4 regions of the Desulfovibrio subterraneus genome follow, and region 2 is predicted to be linked to each of the others. Evidence: predicted binding sites of a transcription regulator. Region 2 holds the regulator's gene; each other region holds the start of a gene.
What was found. The regulator sigma-54, encoded in region 2, starts transcription at its own class of promoters, with help from an activator protein. The targets are predictions, from matches to a motif close to CTGGCACGGNNNNTGCTT.
Positions count from the first base shown of each region.

Region 1 (7,137 bases), on a different contig from region 2:
TGGGATTGGTATCCAGCAGCAACTTGGTGGAGACTATGAAACCGGGAGAACAAAAGCCGCACTGAGCGGCACCATGTGCCAGCCATGCGACCTGAATAGGATGCAGATTGTCGGGAGTGCCAATACCTTCCAGCGTAGTGATGGAGTCACTATCATTCAGACGGCTCATCTTGTAACTGCAAGAGCGGATAAGCTTTCCGTTCACGATAACGTTACAGCTGCCACAATGTCCCTGTCCGCAGCCAACCTTAACACTGGTAAGGCCAAGACTTTCACGCAGATAGGTTGCGAGGGTGGTTTCAGGAGCGGCAATGGCCATACGGGGGGCGCCATTGACATGGATCATACGCTTGATCATCGAAATCCTCCTTATAGGTGATAACTCGGGCCGGACGATTCAGGCAAACAGCGGTCCGGCAACATCGTCCAGTTCGCGCGCCCCGAAAGGCCGCGGGTTCGGGTTTAGCCCGGCTTGCCGAAAGGACAGATAGGGTGGCGACAGGGCTCGCAGCATGCGCAGAAACCCCCGTGCCCCAACGCCACTATGTCCTTGCGGGTAAGCCGCTCTCCGGCCAGCAAACGCGGCACCACAATGTCGAAAATGCTGGCGCGGTAGTACATGACGCACCCGGGCAACCCCAGAACGGGCACGCCGCCAAGATAGGAAAGTAGAAACATCACGCCCGGAAAGGTGGGCGAGCCATAGGTTACGATTTCAGCCCCTGTGGCCCGGATACTGGCCGGTGTCTGGTCGTCCGGGTCAACACTCATGCCTCCGGTCACCACAACCATGTCCGCCCCCTGCTCCACAAAGGCAAGGATGGCGTCACGGGTTGTCTCCGGATCGTCGCCCACGAAGGTCTGCCCCATGACCTCGGAGCCGAATCCGGCAAACTTGCGACGCAGCACCGGACCGAACTTGTCTTCGATGCGGCCGTGGAAGATTTCACTGCCCGTGGTCACAACGCCTATGCGCTGTTCCAGAACGGGCTTTACCTGCACCACCGGGTAGTGCGCGGCGCAAATTTCTTCCACCCTGCGTATCTTTTCTTCGTCTATGACCAGCGGAACCACCCGCGTACCGGCAACGGCACGCGGTTCGGTAATAAACTGGCCTGTGTGCATGGTGGCGAGCACCACTTCCTCAATGGAATTGATGGCGTGCAGCGCCTCCACATTCACGGTAAGCAGGCCGCGTTCGGCCATGAAGTTGATGCGCCCTTCGCTGATCTCCGAAAAGGAGATACCCGGCCCCGCCGCAGCGTGGGCGATGCGCAAGGCGGCTTCATCCTCGTGCAGCTGCCCCTTGTCGAGCGCCAGCACATACAGATGTTCCTTGCCTATGTTGAGCAGGACAGGAATGTCTTCGGGGCGGATAACATGCCCCTTCTTGAAAGCCCGGCCTTTGAACTCGCCGGGTACAATTCGGGTTAGATCGTGACAGAGGACGGTGCCAACGGCCTCTTGAACGGGAATGGTCTTCATCATGTGCGCAGTCTCCGATACGGTACGTGAACTCGAGCATGGAAGCGTTCAAGCTTGGAATAATTACTCTTTTTTCATCAAGCCACAGTCAATCAAGATGCCCCTGAGAAACCCCGATGTTAGAGAGTATTCACCCATTTCCAATTTTCTTATGTCGCCATGAACATATAAAGTCAATAAACAAACGCGAAATGAAATGGGCTTGCACGCTGCGAAACAGCCGGAAACAACCGTTGACCATGTGCCTTGAGCAGTGGACAGGTTACTGGTATCTCTGGTGTATGAAGATCAGGAAAGGATGAAAGAGATGGCAGAAAAAACACTGCGGATGCGGGTAAAATTCTGGATAGAAGTAGACGGTGAAAACGCCTTCGGCATGGGCAGCTTTGCGCTGCTGCAGGGGGTGGAAACCACCGGTTCCCTTGCCGGCGCGGCCAAGGAAATAGGCATGTCGTACCGCACGGCATGGGGGCGCATCCGCAAAATTGAAGAACGGATGGGGCAGCCCGTGTTGGTGAAGCGCGGGGGCAACAAGTCCGGCTACCAGCTTTCCGCCTTTGGTGCCCGCTGTCTGGCAAGCTACAAGGCAGCGTATGCAGCCGTGCACACCGTTGCCCAGCGTGAATTCGACCATCGCTTCGCCTCACTGCTGGCAGACCAGCCTGACAAGACCGGAGATGATGAGGCCGGAGATGAGGCCGGAGATGAGGCCGGACAGGACGAAACAACGCAACAGGCAGGCGGGCAAGCTGCTGCCGATTATAGCCCACGCTCAGGGCAGAACTAAGATTTTTTTACATAAAAAAAGGTTTGTACCAACAGGCGCAAACCACAGGGTAACGACACCCCCTCGTTTTCAGTAAAACCACATTCCCGTTAAGACGGAGCTGTAGTCCAAAAACAGATTGTCATCGCTTAAACGAGGTGCAGGAACGTTAGGTTCCTGCCCGGCGGAGCCAAAAAATTCCCCCCTAAATGACTTACTCTGCAGTCCGAATGGGTTGCACCTGTTGGTGCAACCCATTTTCATTCTATCCGGCAATACCGGCTAATGGCTGCATGAGGTGCGTGGCAGCAGGGGCATGCCTGCAAAACGGGCCACGTGCATTCCCTCCCACCTTCCGGCAAAGACCACGGCACGGTCACCGTCAAAACGCACCGACGCATCTTCCGCCGAGGAACGGATCACAACGTCGCCCCCGTCAAACAGAATGGCCATGGGTGTTATCTCCCGCTCGGTATCGCCGCAGAAGCTCTCGCGCCACTGCGGGCAGCACACGGTTCGTGTTCCGTCCGGCATGAAGGCCGTAACCCGCGAAGACACCGTGCACAGGCTGCGCACCGAACCATCGGGATTGAACACCAGAGAATTGCAATCGCCGTTCACACCCACGGCGTCAGGATCAAAGGCCATAATCTCGCCGACGGGCGTTTTCACGGCCACAGGCGCGGCGGGTTCAAGAGAACGGATGGAACCATCAGGATAAAAACTCACTCCGGTGCGGGTCTTGATCAGCCCCGCGGGAGTCTGCACGCTCACCACCTCGCCCGGCCACAGGGTCAGACTACGCAGGGCCTGCGTTTTGTAAAAACTGACGCTGATCACGCGGGCATGCAGCTCGCCAACAGGCGTCTGCAGGCTCACAGGTTCGGAAAGCCGCGCCTCATCATCCTGCGTCCAGTAGCCGGAAAGCCTGCCGTTGAGAGGGAACACGCGGTTGAGACTGCCGTCGGGATAAAAGGAGATGAACTCGGCCGGAACCACCCCTGCGGGCGTGTCTATGAGCACCTGCGTTTCCAGAGGCAGTCCGCGCGGGCTGCCGTCTTCATACAGGTCCACGGGCAGCAGTTCTTTTCTGCGCAGATCATCCGTGGTTCGCTGGGGGACAAGATCACCATAACGGGTATGTACCATGTGCATGACAACCTCCTAGTGCTTGCGCGCGGAATCCGCGAGGTGTGAAAATTCATCCTGCGTCAGCGGCCTGCCGAGTTCCCACGACATGCGCCTGACAGAGGTAACCAGATCTTCGATCTGCCCTGCCGGATAATGCGAACGGGCAGAGCCGAGCGCAACAGAGACGGCCGCCTTGCCACTCTTGCCGCCCACGGCGAGCTTGCGGTTCGCTCCGATGAGGGAAGGATCGTAGGGTTCAAACAGTTCGGGCGATTTGCTCAGTGCGTGGGCATGCAGGCCTGATTCGCAGGCAAAGATATCCGCTCCGGCCACGGCCTTGGTGCGGGGAATGTCCACTCCGGCAGCTCCGGCCACAAGGGAGCACAGGTCGCGCAGGTGCTCTGCGTGATACTTTGAAGCTCCCCCGCGCACGGCCAGATAGGCAGCCAGCTCCTCCGTTGCGGCAATGCCCGAGCGCTCGCCTATGCCGAGCACGCTCACATCGGCAAAATCCGCTCCGCTCTGCAGTGCGCTCACGGCGTTGGCCGTGGCCATGCCGAAGTCGTTATGGCAATGCACCGCAACGGGAATGGTCAGCTGTGAGCGGAAAAATTCCACCAGCCCGCCCATCTCACGCGGGGAAAGCACGCCGAGCGAATCTGCCAGACGGATGCGCGAGGCCCCCATGCTCTGGGCAAGCAGGGCCGCATCCAGCGCAAAGTCCCTGTCCGCCCGCGAGACATCTTCAAACCCTATGGAAATATAGCGGATACCGGCAAGCCCGGCGCTGAGGACCATACGCCCCAGCTTTTCCAGCAGCCCCTTGCGGTCCAGCCCGAGGCGCTTGCTCATGTGGGCATCCGAAACGGGTATGCCTATGTTGATCCTGTCCACGCCCAGTTCAGAGGCAGTGCGGATGTCTGCAGAACGGCAAGGGCTCCACACGCTCAGCCTGGTCCGGCCTGCCCGTGGACGAATGCGGCGCACAAGCTCGTCAATGCCTTCCTGACCAACCCAGCCGACTTCGACTTCATCCACGCCAAGGCGCAGCAGGCCGGAGAGGATTGCCTCCCTTGTCTCCATCTTGAAGTAGGCCCCGAACAACTGTGCCCCTTCCCTGAGTGTCGTATCGATCAGCATGGTCATTCTCCTTGAGAGAGATTGTGCATCTGCCCGCAGGAACTTCCGCGGACCTGAACACATATGAGCATGATCAGTGCCAAAGTTGAACGATACCGCAACCCACCGTCATCACAGGGCAAAGCACTACCTACACATGCCGTGATGAAAAAATGCACTTTTGTAGTTTCCTACACTTACGGTGGGTAGGTGTGTAGTTTCCCACACTCCCCCGTCCCGACCACGCGCCTCCCTCTTTTGTGAAATTTACCAATCATTAAAGTATGTTCTGAGAAATTATAAAACTTGGCACACCGCTTGCCCTAGAGGGTTCAGCATTACCAACCACCTCCAGGAGGAAATCATGAGAAAGGTAGCCATTTACGGAAAGGGCGGCATCGGCAAATCCACCACCACACAGAACACTGTGGCCGGTCTGGCAATGATGGGTCGCAAGGTTATGGTTGTAGGCTGTGACCCCAAGGCGGACTCCACCCGCCTGCTGCTCGGCGGTCTCGCCCAGAAGTCCGTGCTCGATACCCTGCGCGAAGAAGGTGAAGACGTTGAACTGGACGATATCCGCAAGCCCGGCTTCGGCAACACGTGGTGCGTGGAATCCGGTGGTCCTGAACCGGGCGTAGGCTGTGCAGGTCGCGGTATCATCACCTCCATCAACATGCTGGAAAACCTTGGCGCGTATGAAGAGTCCGAAGGTCTGGACTACGCCTTCTACGACGTTCTCGGCGACGTTGTGTGCGGTGGCTTCGCAATGCCCATCCGCGACGGCAAGGCAGAGGAAATCTACATCGTCTGTTCCGGTGAAATGATGGCCATGTACGCAGCCAACAACATCTGCAAGGGCATCATGAAGTACGCCCAGTCGGGCAACGTGCGCCTCGGCGGCCTGATCTGCAACTCCCGTAACGTGGATAACGAAAAGGAAATGATTCAGGAACTGGCCCGCAGGCTGGGTACCCAGATGATCTACTTCGTCCCCCGCGACAACGACGTGCAGCGCGCAGAAATCAACCGCAAGACCGTTATCGAGTGGAACCCCGAAGTTGTGCAGGCCGACGTATACCGCAACCTCGCCAAGGCCATCGACGAAAACAAGATGTTCGTCATCCCCACCCCGCTGGAAATCGACGAACTGGAAGCACTCCTGCTCGAATACGGGCTGCTCGAAGCCGCGTAGCGCGACACGGAAACGGCAAGGGCACCATCATAGTCCATTCTCCTTCCGCAATCCCGAACCGGAGAATGGACGGGCGACAGGCCGTCGCCGCGCAATACCCCGTATTGCGGAGCCGGGGCGGAACCGCAACCCAGCCGCAGGCGAAACCGCTGCACTGCAGGGCGCTGTGGCGAAGTGAAATAACAATCAGGAGAACAGACAATGATGATCATGGTGAGAGCTATCGTGCGACCCGAAAAAGCTGATGATGTTCTGGCGGCCCTCATGGACAACGGCTTTCCCGCCGTCACCAAGTACTCCGTGGCCGGACGCGGCAAGCAGCGCGGCATCAAGATCGGCGAAGTGACCTATGATGAAATTCCCAAGACCATGCTCATGAGCGTCATCAAGGCCGAGGACAAGGACTTTGTCATCAAGACCATCATGGAAGCCGCCCGCTCGGGCTCCAAGGGTGCCTTCGGCGACGGCAAGATATTCGTGTGCGAAGTGAGCGACGTCTACACCATCAGCTCCGGCGTGTGCGACACGGCCAAGGAGGAGGCTGCGTAATGAAGGAAGTCATCGCTGTCGTTCGCATGAACATGATGAACCGCACCAAGGCAGCCCTGAACGAAGCGGGCATAGACGCCTTCTTCGCGCACGAAGCGCAGGGTCGCGGCAAGGGGTTCATCAGCGCGAGCGTTCTTGAAGGTGCGGAGAGCGGATACGAAGAAGCCGCTGCCGTGCTCGGTGAAAAGGGCAAGCTCTACCCCAAGCGCATGCTGACCATCGTGGTTCCCGATGAGCAGGTGGACGAAGTGGTGGAAGTAATCTCCGCAGCAAACCGTACCGGCAAGCCGGGCGACGGAAAGATATTCGTTCTTCCCATGGGGGATGCAGTGCGCGTCCGTACCGGGGAAAAGGGCAAGAAATCCATATCGTAACGACCGACATTGAGCACTGACGGCTGCACCGGGTACGCCCCGACGACCTCGGACAAAGAGGCCTGTAATTGCATCAGGCCATGCCACACAGAGGAACGGCCTACGCAAGGAGAATTGAGATGGCAAAGACGAAAAAGCTGGTGCAGCTGAGCCCCGCAGACATCAAGGAAGAGCTTCTGAAGAAGTATCCTCCCAAGGTGGCCCGCAAGCGCGCCAAGCAGATCATGATCAATGAGGCTCTGGAAAATGAAACGCCGACGGAAATAGTGGCCAACGTGCGCACCATTCCCGGTATCATCACCATGCGCGGCTGTACCTATGCAGGCTGCAAGGGCGTTATTCTGGGACCCACCCGCGACATCGTGAACATAACCCACGGCCCCATCGGCTGCGGTTTCTATTCGTGGCTCACCCGCCGCAACCAGACCGAACCCGGTCCTGACGGCGAAAACTACATGCCCTACTGCTTCTCTACCGACATGCAGGATCAGGACATCATCTTCGGCGGTGAAAAGAAG
Region 1 covers NZ_BLVO01000016.1:779,623-786,759, reverse strand. The annotation lists gene HUV30_RS17730 (molybdopterin-dependent aldehyde oxidoreductase) at 1-358, opposite strand, end outside; gene HUV30_RS17725 (molybdopterin-binding protein) at 463-1,488, opposite strand; gene HUV30_RS17720 (winged helix-turn-helix domain-containing protein) at 1,793-2,272, shown strand; gene HUV30_RS17715 (hypothetical protein) at 2,534-3,406, opposite strand; gene HUV30_RS17710 (LeuA family protein) at 3,416-4,522, opposite strand; gene nifH (nitrogenase iron protein) at 4,866-5,696, shown strand; gene HUV30_RS17700 (P-II family nitrogen regulator) at 5,898-6,245, shown strand; gene HUV30_RS17695 (P-II family nitrogen regulator) at 6,245-6,619, shown strand; gene nifD (nitrogenase molybdenum-iron protein alpha chain) at 6,739-7,137, shown strand, end outside.
Region 1: HUV30_RS17710 (LeuA family protein) is a predicted target of sigma-54. The motif match lies at 4,588-4,605, and genes of this name have one in related genera.

Region 2 (7,137 bases):
AGGCCGCCTGCGATGCCCTTGGGCACTTCGATACCGTAGAAGTCGTACATGGCCTTGATAACGGTGCCGCAGCAGCCTACGGGCCATACCCACATTTCGAGGGGGTTGGAGGTGGTTACGTCGCCCAGCTTGTGGTGGTCGGTAACGCCCACAACTTCAGCTTCCTTGATGTCTGCGGGCAGCTGAGCACCGTCGGTGGTGTCAACGAGCCACAGCTTCTGGCCGGCAACAGAAGTAACAACTTCAGGAGCGGTCAGGCCGAACTTGCCAAGAACAAAAGCGGACTCGGGGGTCACTTCGCCCTGTGCAACAGCCTTTGCTTCCATGCCGCGCTTGCTGAGCAGGTCGGCAACGGCAATGGCGGAAATGATAGAGTCGGTATCGGGGTTCATATGACCCATCACGAGAATTGCCATGGTAAAACTCCTCCAAATTGGGTTTGACTATGCGATTGGCTCGCCTTCTTCCGAAAATAGTTTGTGCCAAATAGCACAAAGCTGAAAGCCTGCCAAGTGGGTCTAGAGGGTCGGCATGATTTTTTTTGAAAAAACAGACGATCAGGCGCTCCCGATGAGCACGACGCAGACGAGACACAGCAGAAAAACCACATAGGAACGTCGCACACGAAGGGACATAACGCCGCCGATACCGGCCGCGAACCACAAATGCATCCACCCTAATCCGCTAATGGCCGGCAGGTGGCCAAGATACCACGACAATCCCCTGATCGTGAGAATAAGCACAAGCTGGCAAACGCAGAAGAAAAGAATATGCATGATAAAGCTCTGTGCCAGAGACTGCATGAGCACCCTGCCCGGCACGCTGTCTTCAGCATCCTTTCTGCCCCAATGGATAATGCGGTTATACCCGGCATTCTGCAACTTGCGCTGCCAGTACTCAATACGGGAAGCTAACAGCGCAGCGGGCATGCTGACCAGAATGGGTAAGGCCAGCATGGTTGCATCCTGAATGTTGAAATAGCTGGAAACACCGAGTGTCAGCAGCATGGGGGCCACGGCATTGGGAGGGATGTAGGTACCGGCAGGAAAGAGATCGAGCCAGATAAGCTCAAAGAATATGGACACGTGAATGGCCAGCGTCCACTCTCCTGTGACTATGCCCCAGATGAAGCCAGCTGCAAGAGGACGCTCAAAAAAGCCCAGATTCAGCGCAAAGCGCAGTACTGAAGAGAAGGCAAAAAAAAAGCGAGAGGAGCCATCCAGATTACGGTATTGAACAGATTATCCATCCTACCACCCCTTTATCTGGACCGGATCATTGGGGACACAGCGGAAATCAAGTTCAACGCTGCGTTTGCTGAAATAACGAAGACACACCTCATCTTCTTCGGTAACGGCAACATGCGCACACAGCTGCTTCTTTCCCGGGGAATAGTGCAGGTTTCCGATGTTCAGCACGGTAAAGGAAAAGCCGTTATCCAGAATACGGCGCGCATCACTGCAGTTGGCAACCAGAACAAGAGTATCCTGCATGTCGCCTGCATGCTTGCGTGCATACTCTGCCAGAGCATTCACATGAATGAAATCAGCATGAATACGCCCCGGTACGGCCAGAGAAGCAATCTGCTGCTGCAGATCGTCCGCTGCCATTTCGTCGTTGACGACGAGCAGGCGTTTTGCGCGGGTGTAGGGCAACCAGGTTTCGATGACTTGCCCGTGTATGAGCCTGTTGTCTATGCGAACCCACTGCATGCCGAGTTACCCGTTTTTGACTTTCCGGCGAAGAACCGCGCCCGCAACGACAATACCTTTGTCGCCCGAGGCTTTGGCTTCGTCCGCAAGAGTGTGCAGATCCATTTTTCGACAACCGAAAACCTTGAGCAGCATGGGCAGATTCACGCCCGTGACCACTTCTACGTTTCCGGCACTGAGAAGGGAAAGGCTCAGGTTGGTCGGCGTTCCGCCGAACATGTCGGTGAGAATGAGAACTCCCCTGCCCTTATCCACACGGGCGACCGTTTCTTTGAGTCTGGCAACCGTTTCGGCAACTTCTGAAGTCCCGTCCACGCTGACAGTGCCGCAGTCGTCCTGCGAACCAAGTATGACTTCCGCTGCACGCAGCAAGGCGGAACCGTAATCGGCGTGGGTTACTATCACCACGCCAACAGGAGCAACGTCTGTAATGGGTTCAGTCATTAGGGTACTATTCTCCACCGGCGGAAATATAAATCTGCGAAGAGTGCAATCTTTTGAAGCTAAACCAGCTCCATATGCCGGTGTTCAATAGATACAGCAAAATCAAAGTTTTTCAAAGCCTCAAATAGCGCCTCGGCTGCGGCGACCGATCTGTGCCTGCCGCCCGTGCATCCTATGGCGACCGTGGCGCGATAACGCCCTTCACCCTCCATCTGGGTGAGTGTGAAGTGCAGAAATTCGGTCAGCCTTTCCAGATACTCTTTCCCGACGCCTGCCCCGAGCACGTACTGCGAAATGGCCGGGTCCTTACCCGACAGCGGGCGCAGTTCAGGCTCGTGATACGGGTTGGGAAGAAAGCGCAGGTCAAACACCATGTCCGCTTCGGCAGGTGTGCCGTACTTGAAGCCGAAGGTCAGCAGATGCACGCGCATGCTGCGCCTGTTGCCTTCCAGAATGGTCCATTTCTGCTGGATGATGCGCCGGATGTCATGAATGGAATAGTCGGACGTGTCTATGACAAGGTCTGCCATTGCACGCACAGGCTCCAACAACCTGCGCTCCGTCTCCATAGCCTGTTCAAGCCCAAGGCCTCCGCTTTCGAGCGGATGGGGGCGGCGGGTTTCCTTGTAGCGCCGCACGATGACATCGGGCCGCGCTTCCATGAAAATGATCGCCGGGGCAAGCCCCTTTTCGCGCATGGCCTGCAGAATGGCATCAAAACCACTGTCGAACTCAATGTGACGCAGGTCCATGCCGAGCACCAGCCCGCGATACTTGGCGAGGCTCCGCTCATCAAGAATGGAAACCATCTGCAGCGCAAGCGTAACGGGAAGACCGTCGATGGTGTAATATCGAAGATCCTCGAACACTCTGAGCACGGTACTCTTGCCACCGCCGGATAAACCGGTGACCACAAGAATGGGAAATGAGGGAGCTACAGGAGAGTCCATGTTTGACAGGCTCTATCAGGCGTTGCCAAGCAACTGCCAGAGTTCTTCGGTACCGGAAGCGGTAAGGATGGCGCTTCTGAATTCCTTGTCCTTTAACAGACGGGATATCTGCGCCAGAATGCGCAGATGTACACCTGCAACCTGTTCGGGAGCAAGGACCAGAAAAAAGATGTTACAGAGCTTGAAGTCCAGAGCCTCGAAGTCTACGCCCTTTATGCTGCGGCCCGCAACAAGGATAATGCGGTCGAGAGAGTCCAGCTTGCCATGAGGAATGGCAATTCCGTCTCCGATGCCCGTGGTGCCGAGGCTTTCACGTTCTTTCAAAACAGACAGAACTCGTTCCCTATCCAGAGAAGGATAAACCTCAACAACACGCTCAACGAGCTCCGCCAGCACCTCTTCCTTGGTGCTGGCGGTAAGCTCGGGCAGAATCATTTCTTTATCCAGGTAATCACCCAGTTTCATTTTTCAGCGTCCTAGATGGTAGGATCGATGAGACCGAAGTCTCCGTTTTCGCGGCGGTAGATGACATTGACGCGCTCGGTTTCCGCGTTCAGAAACACAAGGAACTCGAAATTAAGCGAGTCAAGCTGCAGTGCAGCCTCGTCAATTCCCATCGGCTTGGGCGTGAAGTGGTCGGTCCCGACGATGGTGCGCTCGCGGCCGGCAGCAGTGTCCGCATAGCTGAACACGTCTTCGCGCAGAGCCAGTTCCGCACCTCTGCGATGGTCCTTGTTCTTTTCGGAATGCTTCTTCACCTGCGAAGCAAGCTTGTCGAACACAAGGTCAACAGTGGCGTACATGTCCTCGGACTTTTCATTGGCAGACAGATTCAGACCGTCCGCAACCAGCGTCACATCAATCTTGTGACGGTAGTTATCCACGCTCATTCCAACCTGCATTTCGGACTTGCCGTGTGCAGTCAGGAACTTGCCAAGCTTTTCAAAACGACGGCGGGCATACTTCTTGAGATGGTCGGAAGGCTCGAAGTTCTTGAATGTGAATGCGATGTTCATATATGCCTCCTTGGAGTGTTCAGGAGACTGCATGTGCAGTCATGCCTCTGGCGTCTGTGGTTTGCATCCTGACCGCCCATGGCGTTGCAGGAAGCCCCCCTCCGTTAAAAAGCGGACTTCCGCTTGGACGATGAGGGGATGTCCATAGCTGTACGATACTTCGCAACGGTTCTGCGGGCAATATTCAATTGTAATTTTTCTTTGAGAATTTCACCGATTCGCTCATCACTCAGGGGACGCTTGGAATTTTCCTCGCTGATCAGCTGCTTGATGAGCGCTTTGACGCTCTCCGAGCCCACAGAACTGCCATCATCCATGCCGATGGCACTGTTAAAGAAGAACTTGAGTTCAAAAATACCATGAGGGGTTGCCACGTACTTGCTGGTGGTAATTCGGCTCACCGTGGACTCGTGCATACCGATATCGTCTGCAATGTCCTTGAGAATCAGAGGCTTTAAAGCCGTGACACCCTCTTCAAAAAATCCGCGCTGATATTTTACGATACTCTCCATAACCTTGTAGAGTGTGCGCTGCCTCTGATGCAGGCTCTTTATGAGCCAGGACGCAGAACGCATTTTCTCCTGGAAGTAGTCCTTGTCAGGTCCGGAAACCTGAGGAAGGGTATCAATAATATCACTCAGCTGAAGACTGGGCAACCCGTCGTCGTTTAAAATGATGACAAATTCGCCGTCATACTTGTGCACGAACACGTCCGGAGCCACATAATGCGGTTCACTGGTGCCGAAACTGGCACCCGGCATGGGGTCCAGCGTCTGGATAAGCTCAAGATATTCCCTGAGGTCATCCATATTGATCCGGAACTTGCGGCACAGGGGCTTATAGCGGCGTTTCTCCAGATCTTCCAGATGATCACGTACCAATTCGACAAGCACGGGGTCACGATCGTAGCCAAGCACCTCTATCTGAACGAGCAGACATTCCTGAGGAGAACGGGCGGCCACACCGACAGGGTCGAAACGCTGAACCCTGTGCAGCATCTCTTCCACCTCTTCCACCTCGGCACCGGCCATTTCAGCCATTTCCTGCACTGAAGCATGCAGATAACCGTTGGAACCTATGTTGCCGATAATGATTTCGCCGATGCCCTGCTGGCGTTCGGTCACCCGGGAAAGGGTCAATTGCCAGAAGAGGTGGCCGTCAAGTGAAGGGCGTGAAGATAAGCGGGCTTCGAAGGAAGAACCTTCTTCAGGGATTTCGGTTTCGCGGGAGGCAACTTGTTTGGTGGTGCTTGAAAAATCGCCGAGATAGTCTTCCCAGTCGGCATTGGAGGCCAGTTCCTTGTCATATCCTTCCTGAGCCTCGGATCGAAGTTCAGCCTTTTCCGTAGCATCTGCCGGAACCAGCGATTCAGGGGATTCTTCAAGAAACGGATTCTCGAGCAGTTCCTGCTGAACAGTCTCCATGAGTTCAAGACGGGACAATTGCAGCAGTTTGATTGCCTGCTGCAATTGGGGAGTCATGACCAATTGCTGAGAGAGCTTTAGTTGCTGACGGAGTTCAAGTGCCATACGTGATGCTATCCGGAGAAGTTACCCCGCGCAGGAACCTGCGGCAGGTAAGATCGGTTTGCGTTATGAAAAGCCACCCCTATCAAGAAGCATTCCAAAATTTCTATATACGAGTCCTTTTTGCCATACAAGCAAGAACCATGCAACAAAGAAAAGCCCGAAAATCGGGCTTTTGCGGCATAGAAGAATCTCTTCTCGATATTTTTTAGAGAGTTGCCAGAGAAAAGCATCAACCTTACAAAGAGAAACCTTCTCCCAGATAGACGCGTCGCGCTTTGGGATCGTTAACAATCTGAGCCGGTGTTCCGTTGAGGATGATCTGCCCTTCGAAGACAAGGTACGCCCTGTCGCAGATATTGAGTGTTTCCCTGACGTTGTGGTCAGAAATGAGTACGCCGATACCCCTGTCGCTCAGGCCGCGGATAATGGCCTGAATATCATCCACTGCCAGCGGATCGATGCCGGCAAAGGGCTCATCAAGCAGGATAAAGCGGGGCTTGCGGATGAGGGCGCGGGCAATTTCGAGACGGCGGCGTTCACCACCGGAAAGGTGCATGGCCATGGAATCGGCAATATGCGTGATGCGAAATTCTTCGAGCAAGGTGTCGGCACGCTTGTTCTGCTGAGCCTTGGACATGTCCGTGTGCTCAAGAATGAGTTCGAGATTCTGGCGCACGGTCAGCTTGCGGAACACCGAGCTTTCCTGGGGAAGGTAGCTCAATCCCACGCGGGCGCGCTCGTGGAGCGGCCAGTCGGTGATCTCGCTGCCGTCATACTTCACGATGCCGCTTGTGGGCTTCACCATGCCGATCAGCATGTAGAAGGTTGTGGTCTTGCCGGCACCGTTGGGCCCGAGAAGTCCCACCACTTCCCCCTGCTTCATACTCAGGGAAATGCCGCGCACTACCTCTCGTTTTCCATACACCTTATGCAGTGTCTCTGCTTCAAGAAACGACATGCTGCCTACTTCTTGGTGCGCTTGGGAGCGGAGAAAAGAGCCTCTACGGGAAGAGCGGAAGAGCCGATCACTTCGCTCTTGTTTTCCTTCACGTAGAAATTGATGATATCACCCTGAATGCTGTTGGGGCCGTCCGTGAGAACCGGAGAACCTTCCATGACCAGAATGCCGGTGCCAAGATTATATGTGGCTTTCTGGCAGTTGCCGGTCTTGCCGTCGGTCATTTTCACGCGCACATCGCCCTCGGCGATGATCTTGTCGATCTGGCCGGGGTCCATGGCGGAATCATCTTCACTCTTTGTTTTTGCCTTGGCGTCGTCTGCCGTAAGCAGAATGACAATTTTCTTGGACCAGAGCTGGGCATCGGGGTGTGTCACATGCACATTCCCCTCAAAAGTAACTTTCTGCCCTGTTGCATCATAAGATAGCTTGTCGGAGGTAACCTTGATGGGAACCATTTCGCCTTCCTGCGCGGTATGCACCACTCCGGCGAAAAGCATTACGAGGCAAAAGGCCATAAGCCAGCGG
Region 2 covers NZ_BLVO01000013.1:928,559-935,695, reverse strand. The annotation lists gene HUV30_RS11045 (manganese-dependent inorganic pyrophosphatase) at 1-416, opposite strand, end outside; gene HUV30_RS11040 (PTS sugar transporter subunit IIC) at 558-1,223, opposite strand; gene HUV30_RS11035 (PTS sugar transporter subunit IIB) at 1,251-1,712, opposite strand; gene HUV30_RS11030 (PTS sugar transporter subunit IIA) at 1,719-2,156, opposite strand; gene rapZ (RNase adapter RapZ) at 2,216-3,106, opposite strand; gene HUV30_RS11020 (PTS sugar transporter subunit IIA) at 3,122-3,571, opposite strand; gene hpf (ribosome hibernation-promoting factor, HPF/YfiA family) at 3,583-4,122, opposite strand; gene rpoN (RNA polymerase factor sigma-54) at 4,227-5,651, opposite strand; gene lptB (LPS export ABC transporter ATP-binding protein) at 5,887-6,609, opposite strand; gene HUV30_RS11000 (LptA/OstA family protein) at 6,615-7,137, opposite strand, start outside.

Region 3 (7,137 bases), 870 kb from region 2:
TATTTGTCAAGGAAGCGATAACAGGGCAGCCGATGCCGGGGGGGCCGTCGGTGAGAATGACTTCAACGCCATGCTCCTGCGCCATCTTGTTGGATTCCGTCCGCACGGTGGTGACGAGTTTGCCGGAGTTTTCTTCGCCTATGCCCAATGCCGCGTGCACCATGGGACCGAAGCGGGAATCGGAGCAATACCATTCGCCGCACAGGCGTTCTTCCATGCGTATGGCTCCGGCAGGGCAGATGAAGGCGCACAGCCCGCAGCCCTCGCACAGCTCGGGACGGTGGCGTATGCCGTCGGCGATGGCGTTGAAGCGGCATTTTTCCTGACACAGGCCGCAATCAATGCACTGTGACTTGTCGAAAACAGCCCGCTGACCGCTGTAGAAGGGCGTGGTCACGGTCTGGTGCGGTCGGGCGATAAGGTGCAGGTCGGCCGCATCCACATCGCAGTCCGCAATGACCTTTGCTGGTCCGGAAGCGGCAAGGGCGGCAGTGATGGTGGTTTTGCCGGTTCCTCCCTTGCCGCTGATGACGAGAAGTTCACGCATTGCCGGCACCTCCTGCCTGTTGGCGCGGCATGTTGCCCTGAATGGCTTGCCAGAGGGCATCGTATATGCCTGTGGTTTCGGGCAGGGCGTCTATGAGCAGGGAACCTGCGGCGCACGCCGAGGCGGCTGCCTGACTGTAGGGAAAACGGGCCAGAACAGAGATGTCTTCATCCCGCAGCCAGTCGTCCAACGCCGTATTGTCCATTCCGGCGGACATGCCGTCCCTGTTGACCACCACACCGAACGGCTGACCCAGCAGGCGCAGAGTTTCCACGGCGAGGCGCAGGTCGTGCATGCCGAAGGGCGTGGGCTCTGTTACCAGTACTGTGTAGTCAGCTCCTTCCAGAGAGGTGATGACGGGGCAGGACGTACCGGGGGGGCAGTCGCGCAGCACAATGCCATCGGCATAGGGTGCTGTCTGCATTTCTTCCAGCAGGGCGCGGATGAGGGGGGGCGACATGGCCTCGCCTATGCGCAGTTTGCCGGAAACAAGGTGCAACGGATTGTCAGCGCTTCCGGTTGTCCCGTGGCTGAGAACACCCATAACCCGGCTGCCTTCCGTTATGGCTCCTGCGGGGCAGGCTTCCATGCACAGGCCGCAGCCGTGGCACAGCTCGGGAAATTCCATGACTTCACCCATCCATGCCAGCGCCTTGAAGCGGCATTCCCTGACGCATATGCGGCAGGATTCGCCGACGCACCGCTCCTGATTGATGCGGGGTACCGGCGCATGCGCCTCTTCTTCGCGGGTCCATTCCGGCGAGAGGAATATATGGCTGTTGGGTTCTTCAACGTCGCAATCCGCAAGGGTGACGCGAAGCCCCGTTCTGTTCAGTCGGGCGGCAAGGTTGACCGAAAGAGTGGTCTTGCCTGTGCCGCCCTTGCCGCTGGCAATGGCTATGTGCATGGTGTTTCCCGTTCAGATCCGGCTGTGGCGTCCTCTCCGGCCAGAGAACTGTGGGGTGTCGGATTCATTTGCCGGGCCATGCGGTTGAGACAGCTGCCGTCGCGCAGTCTCCTGCGCCGGCCCCTGCCCATGTCCTTCTGCCATTGTGCGGATTGCATTTCCGCATCGTTCTGCATGGCCGCATTTCTGCGGAAACGTCCCTGGCCGTTGCCAAGGCCGCGGGGCCTTTGATCCTGCATGGCGGCAGTTGCCGTTTCAGGTGTCATCAGGTTTTCATTTCGTGTCTGGTCTTCATTTTGCGTCTGGCCAAAGCCGTTACGATTGCCGCAGCGGCACTGGCCGAAATTACTCTGGTTACCACCTTGAGAGCCACCACGGTAACCATTGCGGTTTTGCTGTGTCTTATTCATGTGTCCTCCCTTGCTATTACCAGTGTCCTTCACGGTCGGGAGCATCAGCTTTGGAAAGTTCGCCGCGTTTGAACGCCTCAAGCGCTTCGGCCGCGGTTGTCGCTTCGGAGTAGTAGACCGCGATGTTGCCCTTGTTGAGGGCCAGGAAGGCCTTGGGACCGACGTGGCCGGTGATGAGGGTGCGGGCGCCGGTATCAGCCACGTTCATGGCAGCTTGAATGCCGGCACCCTGAGGCAGGTTGAGGTTCTGGCTGTTGTCGCGGTATTCGGTATTGCCGCTTGCCTCGTCCACGATCAGAAAACCGGCGGCGCGGCCGAAACGGGGATCGAGGGGGCTTTCCAGTGAGGTGCCCTGTGCGGTGATGGCGATTTTCATGATATCTCCTTGTTCTGTAGCATCGGTTTGCAGAAAGGCGTCATGCTCGTGACCGGGCGTCTGACCATATGTCTGATCTGGGGCATTTCCGGTTGAAACCGGAAACGGAGAGCCGTGACGGCAGCGGCCTTGCTGGCGCATGCCACCTCCGCCCCGCATGTTCCTGCAGCCGGGCATGGTGAGCGATTCCAACGCGTCTGAACCTTGTGCGTCTGAACCCTGTACGTCTGGGCGCAGTGCGTTCGAGCGCAGTGCGGTGAGCACGTCGTCGGCAGATCCGCATACCCACGGCTTTACGGCAACTCCCGCTTCGCTCAGTACCCGCTGGTCACAGCCGCACAGTGCGCCGCAGACAAGCAGGGCAACGCTGTAGCGGGTGAGCAGGTCCAGACGGTCTTTTCGTGCAAGGCCGTCAACAGGCACGGTACCCAGCAGACGGGCATCGTTTTCCTGAACCTGATGGATGGCATACGTGTCGGCAGATTCGAACAGAGATGCCAGCCGGTCGTTGTATTGGGCGAGACAGACGATCATGTTCCTTCCTGTGTTGAGTTTGGCGTCAGGCTGGTTCGGTGCGGGGGGAATGCGCATTCCGTCTGGTCTGCGGCTATGGTCCTTCCCGCGTCTGGCAGATTGCCGTATGGGGCTTCGTGCTCCATTCGGTCATTGCCTGATGCTGTCCGGCTATAGGCAGGAATGATGCCAAAGAACGAAGTGTCGTTATCTCGATAGGTTGTGATAATTACACTGGAGGCACAAGGGAATATCGGGCTAATTACTAGCCCGAAATGGAGGCTGGTTGGCGAATTATTCGCCTACATGAGAGCCGTTCGTCCGGTGGCGCGGACTGTTAGCTTTGTGGGGAATTGTCTGTCTGGGGAGGGGAGGTGTTATTCGTCTTGGGGGGACGTATCAGGGCATCGCTTGAGCAGGCTGCGCAGGGTATCCTTGGTGATGCCCAGTTCGCGGCAGGCAGCCATGCGGCGTCCGTCGTGGCGGGCGAGCGCGGCCTGCGCGGCACGGCATTTGATCTCTTCCATGGTCATGGGAAGGTCGGCTCCGGCCGTGACTGCGCTCCCCGTCTGCGGAGAGCTTGAGGCTGACGGATGCAGAGACTCGGGCAGGTGGTCGAGCTGAATGAAGCCGCTGCTGGCAAGAATGAAGGCGTATTCAAGAATATTCTCCAGCTCGCGGATATTGCCGGGAAAATCGTGGCGCAGGAGAACGGCCATGACATCTTCGGAAATGCCCTGAATATCCTTGCTCTTCAGCGTATTCAGACGGCGGACGAAGTAGTCCGCCAGCAGGGGAATGTCGCCGGTGCGCTCGCGCAGCGGCGGAAGGTGCAGCCGCACCACGTTGAGCCGGTAGAAGAGGTCCTGCCGGAATCGTTCGTCGCGCACGCGCTGTTCAAGGTCTGCGTTGGTGGCGGCTATGATGCGGGCGCTGGTTTTTTCCGGTGCCACGGAACCGAGCGGCTCGTAGGTGCGTTCCTGCAGCACACGCAGCAGTTTGACCTGCACCGAGTGGGGAATGTCGCCTATTTCGTCGAGGAATATGGTGCCTTCCTTCGCCAGCTTGAAGCGGCCTGCCTTGTCCCGTTTGGCATCGGTAAAAGCGCCAGCCTTGTAGCCGAAGAGTTCCGACTCCAGCAATGTTTCAGGCAGTGCGCCGCAGTTGACCGCCACGAAAGGATCTTCTTCCCTCGGGCCAATGTTGTGCAGGGCGCGGGCGATGCGTTCCTTGCCGGTGCCGGATTCGCCGGTAATGAGCACGGTGGCGTCGCTCTGGGCAATCTGGGGCAGAATGGTCATGATGCGGCGCAGCGCGGGGCTTTTGCCGATGATGTCCTCAAAGGTGAAGGCGGACTCCATCTCCTTGCGCAGCAGGGTTATTTCCGTGAGGTCGCGGAAGGTTTCCACACCGCCGATAAGCTCGCCTGCAGCATCCCGCAGGGGCGAGGCGCTAATGGAGACGGGCACCCGTGTGCCGTCCGTGCGCACGATGAAGATGGATTTGCCTGAAATGCTGCGGGAATGGGCAATGCAGTCTTCAAGGGCGCATTGTCCGTCGCACAGGCTTGAGCGCAGCACCTCCCAGCACTTGCGGCCGATGGCTTCGGACGCGGGTATGCCGGTTATGGCCTCTGCCGCCTTGTTGAAGAAGGTGACATTCCACTCCCGGTCCACGGTGAACACGCCGTCCGCTATGGACTGCATGATGGCTTCGCAGGGGATGTTGCCGGGAAGGGACATGGCGGCTCCGTGAAAAAAGTCTGCCCCCGTGGTGTGCGGGGGCAGTTCGTTAATTTCTTTTCTTGTTCAGGGCTTCCCGCAGCCAGTTGTACCAGCCTTCCAACCCTTCGCCGGTGCGGCAGGAGGTGAGGAATACGGGCATGTCCTTGTTGAGGTGGGTGGCAAAACGCGTGGCGCGTTCCACATCAAAATCAACATAGGGCAGCAGGTCGCTCTTGTTCAGCACCATGGCGGAGGATTTTTCGAACAGCACGGGATACTTTTCCGGCTTGTCGTCGCCTTCCGGCACGCTGAGCAGGGCTATCTTGAAATCTTCGCCGCAGTCGAATTCCACGGGGCAGACAAGGTTGCCCACGTTTTCCACGAACAGGATGTCGATTTCGTCCAGATCGAAGTTCTGGATGGCGGCCATGATCATGCTGCTGTTCAGGTGGCAGCCGCCGTCGGTATTGATCTGCACGGCCTTGGCGCCGGTTGCGGCCACGCGGCGCGCATCGTTGCTGGTCTGGCAGTCACCTTCGATAACAGCCATGGTGAATTCGTTCTTCAGGTCGGAAAGGGTGCGCTCCAGCAGCGAGGTCTTGCCCGCGCCGGGGGAGCTTATGAGGTTGAGCACCAGAATACGATGACGGGTGAACAGTTCTCTTACCTGTTCCGCCATCTTTTCGTTGGCTTCAAGAATATTGCGGACTACGGGAATTTCCATGTGCGTGCTCCATTACTCGGCTTCAAGGTGGTCCAGATACAGTTCCTTTCCGGTCAGCACCTCGTGCGCGAATTCCCTGCCGCAATGCGGGCAGGGCATGTAGAACAGGTCCGGATTCTCCGGAACGAATTCCTTGCCGCAACCGCCGCACGCCACGGTAACCGGAATTTCTTTCATTTCCAGTGTGGCGGCTGCAAGAGGTGTTTCCTGCGTCTGCACTTCAAAGGCAAACTGCAGTGCTTCAGGCACGATGTTGGTCAGTTTGCCATGGCATACACGTGCCATGACAAGCCTGGTGGCACCATGCTTGTTAAGCTCTTCCTTGATTATCTCTATGAGACTGGATGCTATTGCCATTTCATGCATGGCGGAAACCTACTGTAAAAAGAAACGTCCGTCCAGTGGGTTAGCAGGAGTGGCATTGAGTGACCAAACGGTTTTTCAAGAGGGTTTGCATACATACATCTCTGGTGATATAGAATGGATGCGCTGGGTTCCTGTTCCGGGGGGAGCAGGTACGGATTATTCTTAAAAGGCGTTTCTGGTCTGGATAACGCTGTTATGATGCGAGGGGGATTTTGATGGCGGGCGGGAAGATGCATAAAGGTGGAGTGTATTCCTCGAAAGGAAACAGCTGGATAGGTACCGGCACCACAAAACGCAAGGTGATGTCCAAAAAATACTGGTATGCCTTGGAGTTGCCGGACGGTACCTACAAGGTGCAGCCCCTGACGAGCAACATGGTGCCGGCAGGGACGCCGCGCACGGTGTCTGTTCCCGACTTTCGCAGGAATTATGAGTTCGAGCCGGATTTCTATGTGGACCCGCAGCGGTTCACCGATTTCATGCCTGAGCTGCAAGCCGTTGCCGCAGAGCCGGTTCTTGAAGAGGTGTCGGAGGAAAAGCTTGAACGTAAGCCCCCCCGGCAGGCAATTCGGCAGCAGAGCAAGGAAGAAATAGACCGGCTGGAAATAGAGGCCAGAACTGATTTCGGCATGGGGCTGACCTTTTTCAGAACAGGCAACACACGTAAAGCATTGGAAATTTTTAATGCCATTCCTGATATGAATGTGGACTGGCAGCCTGAACACAAGCACATGTTTTCTGAATTCGGTGCAGGATTGAGAAAAACCCGCTTGCTTGACGTGGCCTTGAAGCATTATTTCAAAGCTCTGGAGCTTGCGCCGCAGGACGAGAACCTGCACCATAACATTGCGCGCGTGTTCTATGAGCAGAGCAAGTATGACACCTGCAAGGAATGGCTGGAAAAATCACTCAAGATTAATCCTTCCCTTGTCCCTTCCAAGCAGTTTCTGACTTTCCTGCACAAGTCGGGGAAGTTGCCATCCTATCGGATTTGATCTGAGAATCCGGCGTGCAGTCCGCGCCGGTCGGGAGCATGCGTTTTGGAAATCGACAATTTTCGCGGCGTCTATTCCTCCCGGGAAACAGACCGCACGGCGCAGACTCCCGGTGCAGCCAGAACGCGCAAGCGCTACTGGCTGGTATGGGGCGATACCGACAATACCGTTATCGTGCAGCCCCTTTCCGCATCGCTTGAGCCTGCCGGAGTCAAGCGCATCATCCCTGCAGAAGATCTGGAAACCATGTACACCGAAGAGCCTTCGGTGGTTCCTTCGTTTTCCCAGCCTCACCTGACCGAACCGGACGGATGGGAGCGCATTACCGCCCCGCCTTCTTCCGCGCCCGCCGGGGATGAGAGCCTGTCGGGCGACGACTTTCTTCAGTTATCCCGCGAGGTGCGGCGTCAGGCCATTGATCTTGACGATTCGGGCCTTCTTTCCGGATTGCTGGATGCAGGGACAGGTGAGCCGGTTACAACGGGCAAAGCGGATTCTGCGTCAGGAGCGGAGGAAGCGGGCGCCCCTGTTGCCACCGGTCGGGATGCACGCCGTCAGGCTGCTGCACCTGTCGT
Region 3 covers NZ_BLVO01000013.1:58,304-65,440, forward strand. The annotation lists gene HUV30_RS07160 (ATP-binding protein) at 1-547, opposite strand, end outside; gene HUV30_RS07165 (nucleotide-binding protein) at 540-1,454, opposite strand; gene HUV30_RS07170 (hypothetical protein) at 1,445-1,864, opposite strand; gene HUV30_RS18510 (NifB/NifX family molybdenum-iron cluster-binding protein) at 1,881-2,774, opposite strand; gene HUV30_RS07180 (sigma-54 interaction domain-containing protein) at 3,131-4,495, opposite strand; gene hypB (hydrogenase nickel incorporation protein HypB) at 4,545-5,201, opposite strand; gene HUV30_RS07190 (hydrogenase maturation nickel metallochaperone HypA/HybF) at 5,214-5,567, opposite strand; gene HUV30_RS07195 (tetratricopeptide repeat protein) at 5,798-6,562, shown strand; gene HUV30_RS07200 (tetratricopeptide repeat protein) at 6,608-7,137, shown strand, end outside.
Region 3: HUV30_RS18510 (NifB/NifX family molybdenum-iron cluster-binding protein) is a predicted target of sigma-54. The motif match lies at 2,929-2,946, and genes of this name have one in related genera.

Region 4 (7,137 bases), on a different contig from region 2:
CCGTTAACGGCCCGCCAGCGTGTTCCTGTCTGTATCTCCTTCCTGAATGCTGTTGTCCTGTTGCCTGCCCGGATCAGACGGGGAGTCGTCTTACGAATTCTTGATGAATTCTTGGACTCTTTTGGCTGCTGGCAGGCACTGATTTTGCAAATTGCATAACGTCACGTATCGGCGCGATGCAACCATGACGCAACAAACAAGAAGGTCTGTCATTATGCGGTATCTGCAACAGTTCGTATACATTGCCTTTTTTATATACATGCTCATGATCTCCGCCTGCTCCGGCGCACGGTCGGGGGACGGGGGTGAGGGCGGTTTCATGGACTCTGTCAAAGAGTCGGCGTCTCATATTGCGCCCGATGGCTATTCATCATCCCTGACGTCCACCTCGCAGATAGTGTGGGACCAGTGGGTGCGCAAAGGCGCCGTGCAGGTATACGTGCATCCGAAAGAAGAACCTGTGGTGGAACCCACCGCGCTGTTTTTCCCCTTCATGCCCAAAGTTGATATTCCGCAGGGGCAGCACATAAGCCGGGAACTTTCCCGTCTTGTGTGGCAGTCGTGGGTGGCGGACGAGGTATTTCCTGTTATCGAGTTTGCTGACTATGTGGAGTATTACACGCCCCAGCGGGCCATAGCGCTTGCCAGACAGCGGGGTGCCGACCTTGCCATAGGCGGCTACATAACCAATTATATGGCCGGTGGTTCAGTCAGCGATACCTATGTGGCCATGCAGCTGGAAGTGTATGACACAGTGACAGGGGCGCTGGTGTGGTCCATGGCGCATGCCGGCATGATGCAGAGCGAGCAGACCCGCGACTATATCATTTTTTCTGCCCGCACCCGCCTGCCTTCAGACCCTACGGGAGCCATAATGCAGGCACTGTCGCGCGACATGGGCAAACCGATTCTGGCCTGGACCGAACCGTTGCGCAGGGCTGAAAAGGAAGCGGAAGCTACAGGTGGCGACAAGGCCTTCTAGGCTGAGCGGATATGCTGCAAAAAGAGAGCGGGAGGCTTTGGGGCCTCCCGCTTTTTTGTTTTATGGATTGTTGTGTGCTGCAATCTTCCGGTACATGGCGGCACCTGAAAGCCGTTTGCCGGAAAAGTCCAGCGGCTTGCTGTCCGTGGAATCCGGCTGCGCCTGCTGCGGCGCGGTGACATCAGGCTCGGCAGGCGCTGTGGTCTGCACCGGCTGGCCCTGAGCAGGCGGGGTGGCCTGCTGGGACTGGGCCGGTTTTGCATATCCGCCTGTCGGGGCGCCCGGCCGTATACCTGATTCCTGAGCAGGAGCCGTGGCAGCCTGTGCCTGCATGGCAAAGGCGTTTGCCTTGGGCATGGGGCCCTTGGCTCCGCCAAAAGCTGCCGGTTTGGGGATGCCGCCCATGGGATTATGCGTCACATTGGTCTGCCCCGTCTGCACCGGAGTGGTCATTGCGGCTGCAGCGGCTGCCTCGGGAGTATCAATGATCTGCGCATAGGCACTGCGCAGTCCAGACAGAATCTTGATGACCTCGTCAATGTAGCCGATATCCATTTTCAGGTTGGCATTGAGCAGACGGGTAGAGCAGTAGAAATACAGCTTATGCAGGTTCTCCGCCAGTTCTCCGCCTTTTTCTGCATTCAGGCTGCTGTCCAGTTCATTGATAACATCAAGGGCTTTAGAGATGAGTATACCCTTCTGGGCATAATCCCGTTCCTCGATCTTGACCTTGGACTGATTGAGAAACTTGATGCAGCCGTCATAGAGCATCAGGAGCAGCTTACCCTGTGAGGTGGTCGCTACCTGTGTCTGAAAGTAAGCCTTGGCTGCTTTCTGCATGGAATTCTCCTACTTCTGGGTCAGCTGGGATACCTGCTTGCTCAGGGATTCCATCTGGCCGTTGTATTTCGTGAGCGTCGCTTCGAGTCGGGCAAATCTGAGCCGGATGGAGCGTTCCCACCGGATGATGCGGTCAGATTCGCGTTCTATCTTCTTATCGATCTCATCCATGATATCTTCATAGTTCTTCTCAATAATTTTCAACGTTCCGTCGGAACTGAGAACATCCTTGAGAATGTCGTCCATCTGACCGGCTTTGCCCTGCTTGAGGCGGACCGTATCAGAGTAGCTGCCCGCAACAAGGTTGTTTACCTGTATGACAAGGCCGCGTGAGTCGCCTGTGAGAGAGGATATCTGGTGCGTGTTCTGGTCAATGCTGGCATTCTGTCCGCCAATCTTGGCGTTAATGATTTTGCCCGTGGCGTCAACATCATAGGTGACATCATAGATACCGGGTTTGGTGATTCCCTTGATCTGCGAGTAGTAGGAGAAGTGCTGGGAATCAGATGTGCCTATGCCGTCTGCTGCAAAAAGTTCGGCAACGGCCGTGGGGTCTTTGGCAAGTGCCTTGTCCAGCTTCTCCATGTCGATGCGGAGCAGACCGTTATCCTTGTCGCTCTGGTCCGCCACGGTCAGGATGCCTATGTGTGCCAGCGTAGAGTAATAATCGCCTTCTCCGCCGTTTGCATCAGAATAGTAGTCAAAGCCGTCGCCTCTTCCGGAAACGGCCAGCTTCAGACGGGAAGAGAGTAACTGCACACCGTAGTTACCGGTAAGTACCGACCCCTTTTCCGCATCGAATTGTGACGTTCCCTTATTCGGGTCCGAGGCCTCTTTGTTGGCACTAACCTTTGTCAACTCGATCATCTTGGTGCGGACGGCGTTCATGCCGTCTACGAAATCCTGGATGTTCTGTTTGATCTTCTCAGTGTCGGTTGCAACGGTAATTTGGGTGGTTCCAACGTCTTTGAGGGTTAGAGTCAATCCCTCAATAGCCTCCGAGACTGTGTTCGACTCGGATTGAATGAAGCTGAGTTCAGGCTGGTCAAGATTCAGAGGCGGCCAGTCATTTATCCGGAAGAAAGCGTTTTGCGCTGTCTGCCTGTTCCAATCTGTCCCGCTACCGTTGGGTGCCGGCAGATTGGAGAGGTTGGTTCCGGCATCAATGGTCATTTCATTGGCCGCGCCCAAGTCCATTCCGCGAATCTGCAAGTTGTATACGTTGCCATTCTTTACAAGGCCCGCCTTAACCCCAGGGTTGTTGGGATCGCTATTAATGATATTGACCAACCCTTCAACGGTGGTGTCGGGACCGACCGAGAGTGTCCGCTGTGTACCCTTGTAAGTGTACTGAAATGTCTGGTTGGTGCCAGAAGTGTTAACCTTGGATGTTTTGTCGGCAAATCCGGAGTTGTAGGTCCACATGGCATTGCGGGCAAGCTGGCCGACAGAGATCTTATATACGCCTTCTGTGGCTTTGGCATCCGTGGTGGCAGTGGCAACGGTGTCAAAGGAACTGGTAGCGGATTTTGCAAGAAATTCAGACATGGTATCCATTTTCTGGACCACACTCTGAAAGTTCTGAATCTCTGTGTTGATGGTGCCAAATGCATCGACACGCTTTTGCCAGTCGCCCTTCCAAAGCTTCATGCGATTTACCTGGATGGACTCAACTTTTTTCAGCTGAGTGATCATCGTGTCAAAATCGCTACCGGATGCGAGACCGGAGAAGTGTATGCCGCCAGACATTAATTCAGCCATAGGATACCTCGGGCAGTTTTTTCCCAGATAAAATATTCCAACCCGAGAGATGCAAGGCCGATGCCAGCGTATGGCTGGAATCACCCTGTTTCAGGATCGAAGCGGGGAAGGTTGTCTGCCTCACAATATATATCGGACAGGGTGACGGTATCTTTAGCCGGAACGGCGAATAGGTGGGCTTTGCATAAAAAAATGCCCCGCTCTTATTCTGAAAGCGGGGCAGAATTTTTGGCGTGTGTGCTGTTACGCTGTCGTCAGTTTTGCCAGCGTGGCGCGGGCTTCTTCAGGATTCAAGCCTTTTGCGGCTGCTATGCTGTCCAGATTTTCTTCCGCATCGCAGGGGCGGATATAGAGCGGATCAACAGGGTCGGTTGAATAGTCTACTGTCTGTGCCAGCGCCAGCAGGGTCTCGGGGGCCGGATGATCAAAGCGTTCCGGCAGCACGAGGGCCTGTGGCAGCGCCTCGGCAAAGAAATCGAGATTCTTGCGTATACCCGTTCCCAGCAGTACGGGACAGGGGCCGCTGGCGGCAATGCGCGCTGCGGCATCTTCCAGTGTTGCGGAGTCCGGCTGGCAGAGCGTTCCGGGCGCACCTGCGGTGTTGCAGAAGCCCTGCAGGTGTACAATGCCCCGGCGTGCATGGGTGACTGTCCAGACAGGTCTTTCGCCTGCCAGTGCCAGCGGGTCTGCGGCAAGGGCGTCCATGTACCCGATGCCGCCCATGGTCATGTTCAGCGGGCGTGCCATGCCCAGCGCCGTTGAGAGGACGAGCCGCAGTCCGGTGAAAGAGCCCGGGCCGCGGACAATGGCTATGCGGCCCACCTGACGCAGAGACAGCCCCATGCGGGCAAGTCCTTCCATAAGGGCTGGCACAAGCACCTGCATGCCGTGTCGCGGCGTGAACCATTCCTGCGAAAACAGCAGTTCGCTTCCGTTGCCACAGAGAATCTGCAGGCGGGCTTCTGCTCCGTTCAGGATAAGGGTGAGGCTAGAGTCTGCGTACATCGTTGAACGTGGCCCAGATCATGAGGGTTATGAGCAGCAGAATGCCGATACGCGAGGCAATGTCCATGACGCGGGGCGGCACGGGCCTGCGGATGACGGTTTCTATGAGCAGCATGACAAGGTGTCCGCCGTCGAGCACGGGAACGGGCAGCAGGTTCAGCAGGCCAAGGTTGACGCTGATGAGTGCCGCCAGAGCCAGAACTGCGGCAACGCCGTGCTCGGTCTGCTGGCTGACCATCTGGGCGATCATGATGGGACCGCCCACGTTGTCCATGGGAATGACGCGCTGAATGATCTTGGCAAAGCCCTGCGCGGTGATGACAATCATATCCCACGTCTGTTCAAGACCGGCCACGGCAGCAGAGCCGCCATTGAGCGGGACCGAAATGGTTTTGCCGGAAGCGGCTATACCGATGAGGAAGCTCTCTTCCTCTTCTCCGAAAATATTCTTGCGGGTAAGGCGCTCAGGCACAACATCAAAGCTCAGCACCTGCCCCTGCCGGTCCACCGTGACGGTGATTTCGCTCCCGCCGCTCTTGCCTATGGTATCCGCAACGTCGTTCCAGTACTTGATGGGGGTTCCGGCGATATCCAGAACCGAGTCACCGGCAAGAAGGCCGACGCTCGCTGCAGGTGTGCCCGCGCGTACGTCGCCAATTTCCGGTGCCATGAACATCTGCCCGCTGTTCCAGAACAAGCCCCAGTAGATGAAGAAGGCCAGAATAAGGTTGGCAATGGGGCCTGCCACAATGACGCACATGCGGTGCCATGTGGGGCGTTTGATGAAGCTTTCGGCGTCGGTGAAGCCGCCGGTAAGATCATTCTCGTCGTTTTCGCCTGCGAGCGAGACATATCCGCCCAGCGGTACGGCGGAAAGGCGGTATTCGGTCTTGCCGTACTGCTTTTTGAGAATGACAGGTCCGAAACCAAGTGAAAAGGCCCGTACGCCAATGCCGAACAGGCGGGCGACGGCAAAATGGCCGAGTTCATGAAAAAATATCAGTCCGCCAAGGACAAGGATAATGGCTATGGCGCTGGTCATGGTTGTTCTTTGCTCCGTGCTGGGGGTGAGATCAGGTCGCCCATTCGCGCACGCGTGCGCGGGTAGCAGCGTCTAGCGCTTCGATATCGTCAAGGGATTCAGGTTGCGAACCGTCATGGGTACGCATGGCCCGTTCTATAAGCTCGGGAATGGTGGCGAAGCCTATGCGGTCGTGCAGAAAGCTCTCCACGGCCACTTCGTTTGCGGCGTTAAGTACTACAGGCAGTCCATTGCCCCCCCGCAGAGACTCACGCGCAAGCTCCAGACATGGAAAGGAGGATATATCCGGTTCTTCAAAGGTCAAGGGGCCGCACTTCACAAGGTCCAGCGGACGGACCCCGGTATTCAGGAGTTTCGGCCATCCCATACAGTAGCCGATGGCAATGCGCATATCCGGCGGGCCCATGTGGGCTATCTGCGAACAGTCGGAATATTCCACCAGAGAATGGATAATGGACTGGGGGTGAACGACCACATCTATCCTGTCGAGCGCAAGTCCATACAGGTGATGCGCTTCAATGACCTCAAGCCCTTTGTTCATGAGCGTTGCAGAATCTATGGAAATCTTTGCGCCCATGGACCAGTTTGGATGGGCAAGCGCCTGCGCCCGCGTGACTGAGCCGAGAAATTCCCGGTCCCTGCCGCGGAAAGGGCCGCCCGAGGCCGTGAGGATTATGCGGCGGACATCTGCGCCGTCATGACCACACAGCGCCTGAAATATGGCGTTGTGTTCAGAATCCACAGGCAGGATGGAGGCACCTGACGTGCGGCAGACTTCCCGTATGAGGTCGCCAGCCAGAACAAGTGATTCCTTGTTGGCAAGGGCAATGACCTTGCCTGCCTTTGCAGCAGCAAAGGTGGCCCGCAGGCCGGCAGCGCCAACCTGTGCGGACAGAACAGTTGTGGCTTCATCCAACGTGGCGAGCCGCGCGTAACCGTCCGGCCCGTGCAGAATGGTAGGGGTGTAGCCCGCAGGCAGCGCAGCCTTGAGATTTTGCGCCGCGGCAGCATCCAGCACGGCAAGATAGGGGGGGCGCCATTCTCCCGCCTGACGGGCGAGCAGTTCCACATTGCGGGCACCGGCAAGGCCGATCACCCTGAACATGTGCGGCTGTTCGCGAAGTACCTGCAGGGCGCTTGTGCCTATGGAGCCGGTTGACCCCAGAATGACCACGGGGCGGGGAAATGCATCAGCCCACGCGGCGTCCGGCAGGGGAGATATGTAATTGATCATGTGCGGGAACCTTCTGCAGTGCCCTGTGCCTGACGGGGGCCGTTGGCGGAAAGGCGCAGGCCGATCTCGGTCATCACGTCGAAGAGCAGGCGGATGTCGTCTTCGGTGGTGCGATGGTTGGCAATGCACAGGCGAACAGCGGCCTTGCCGCCGATGCGCGCAGGGGTGAGAAAGCCCTTTCCGCTACGCTCCAGTTCCGCAAGCAGGTCAATGTGCAGCTGGTCCAGTTCTTCCTGCGTCCAACGTTCATGCCCTTCGGGAACGAAGCGGGCG
Region 4 covers NZ_BLVO01000004.1:75,995-83,131, reverse strand. The annotation lists gene HUV30_RS00850 (hypothetical protein) at 320-982, shown strand; gene fliS (flagellar export chaperone FliS) at 1,043-1,822, opposite strand; gene fliD (flagellar filament capping protein FliD) at 1,832-3,571, opposite strand; gene tsaB (tRNA (adenosine(37)-N6)-threonylcarbamoyltransferase complex dimerization subunit type 1 TsaB) at 3,827-4,588, opposite strand; gene rseP (RIP metalloprotease RseP) at 4,572-5,630, opposite strand; gene dxr (1-deoxy-D-xylulose-5-phosphate reductoisomerase) at 5,662-6,864, opposite strand; gene HUV30_RS00820 (pyridoxal phosphate-dependent decarboxylase family protein) at 6,861-7,137, opposite strand, start outside.
Region 4: fliD (flagellar filament capping protein FliD) is a predicted target of sigma-54. The motif match lies at 3,633-3,650, and genes of this name have one in related genera.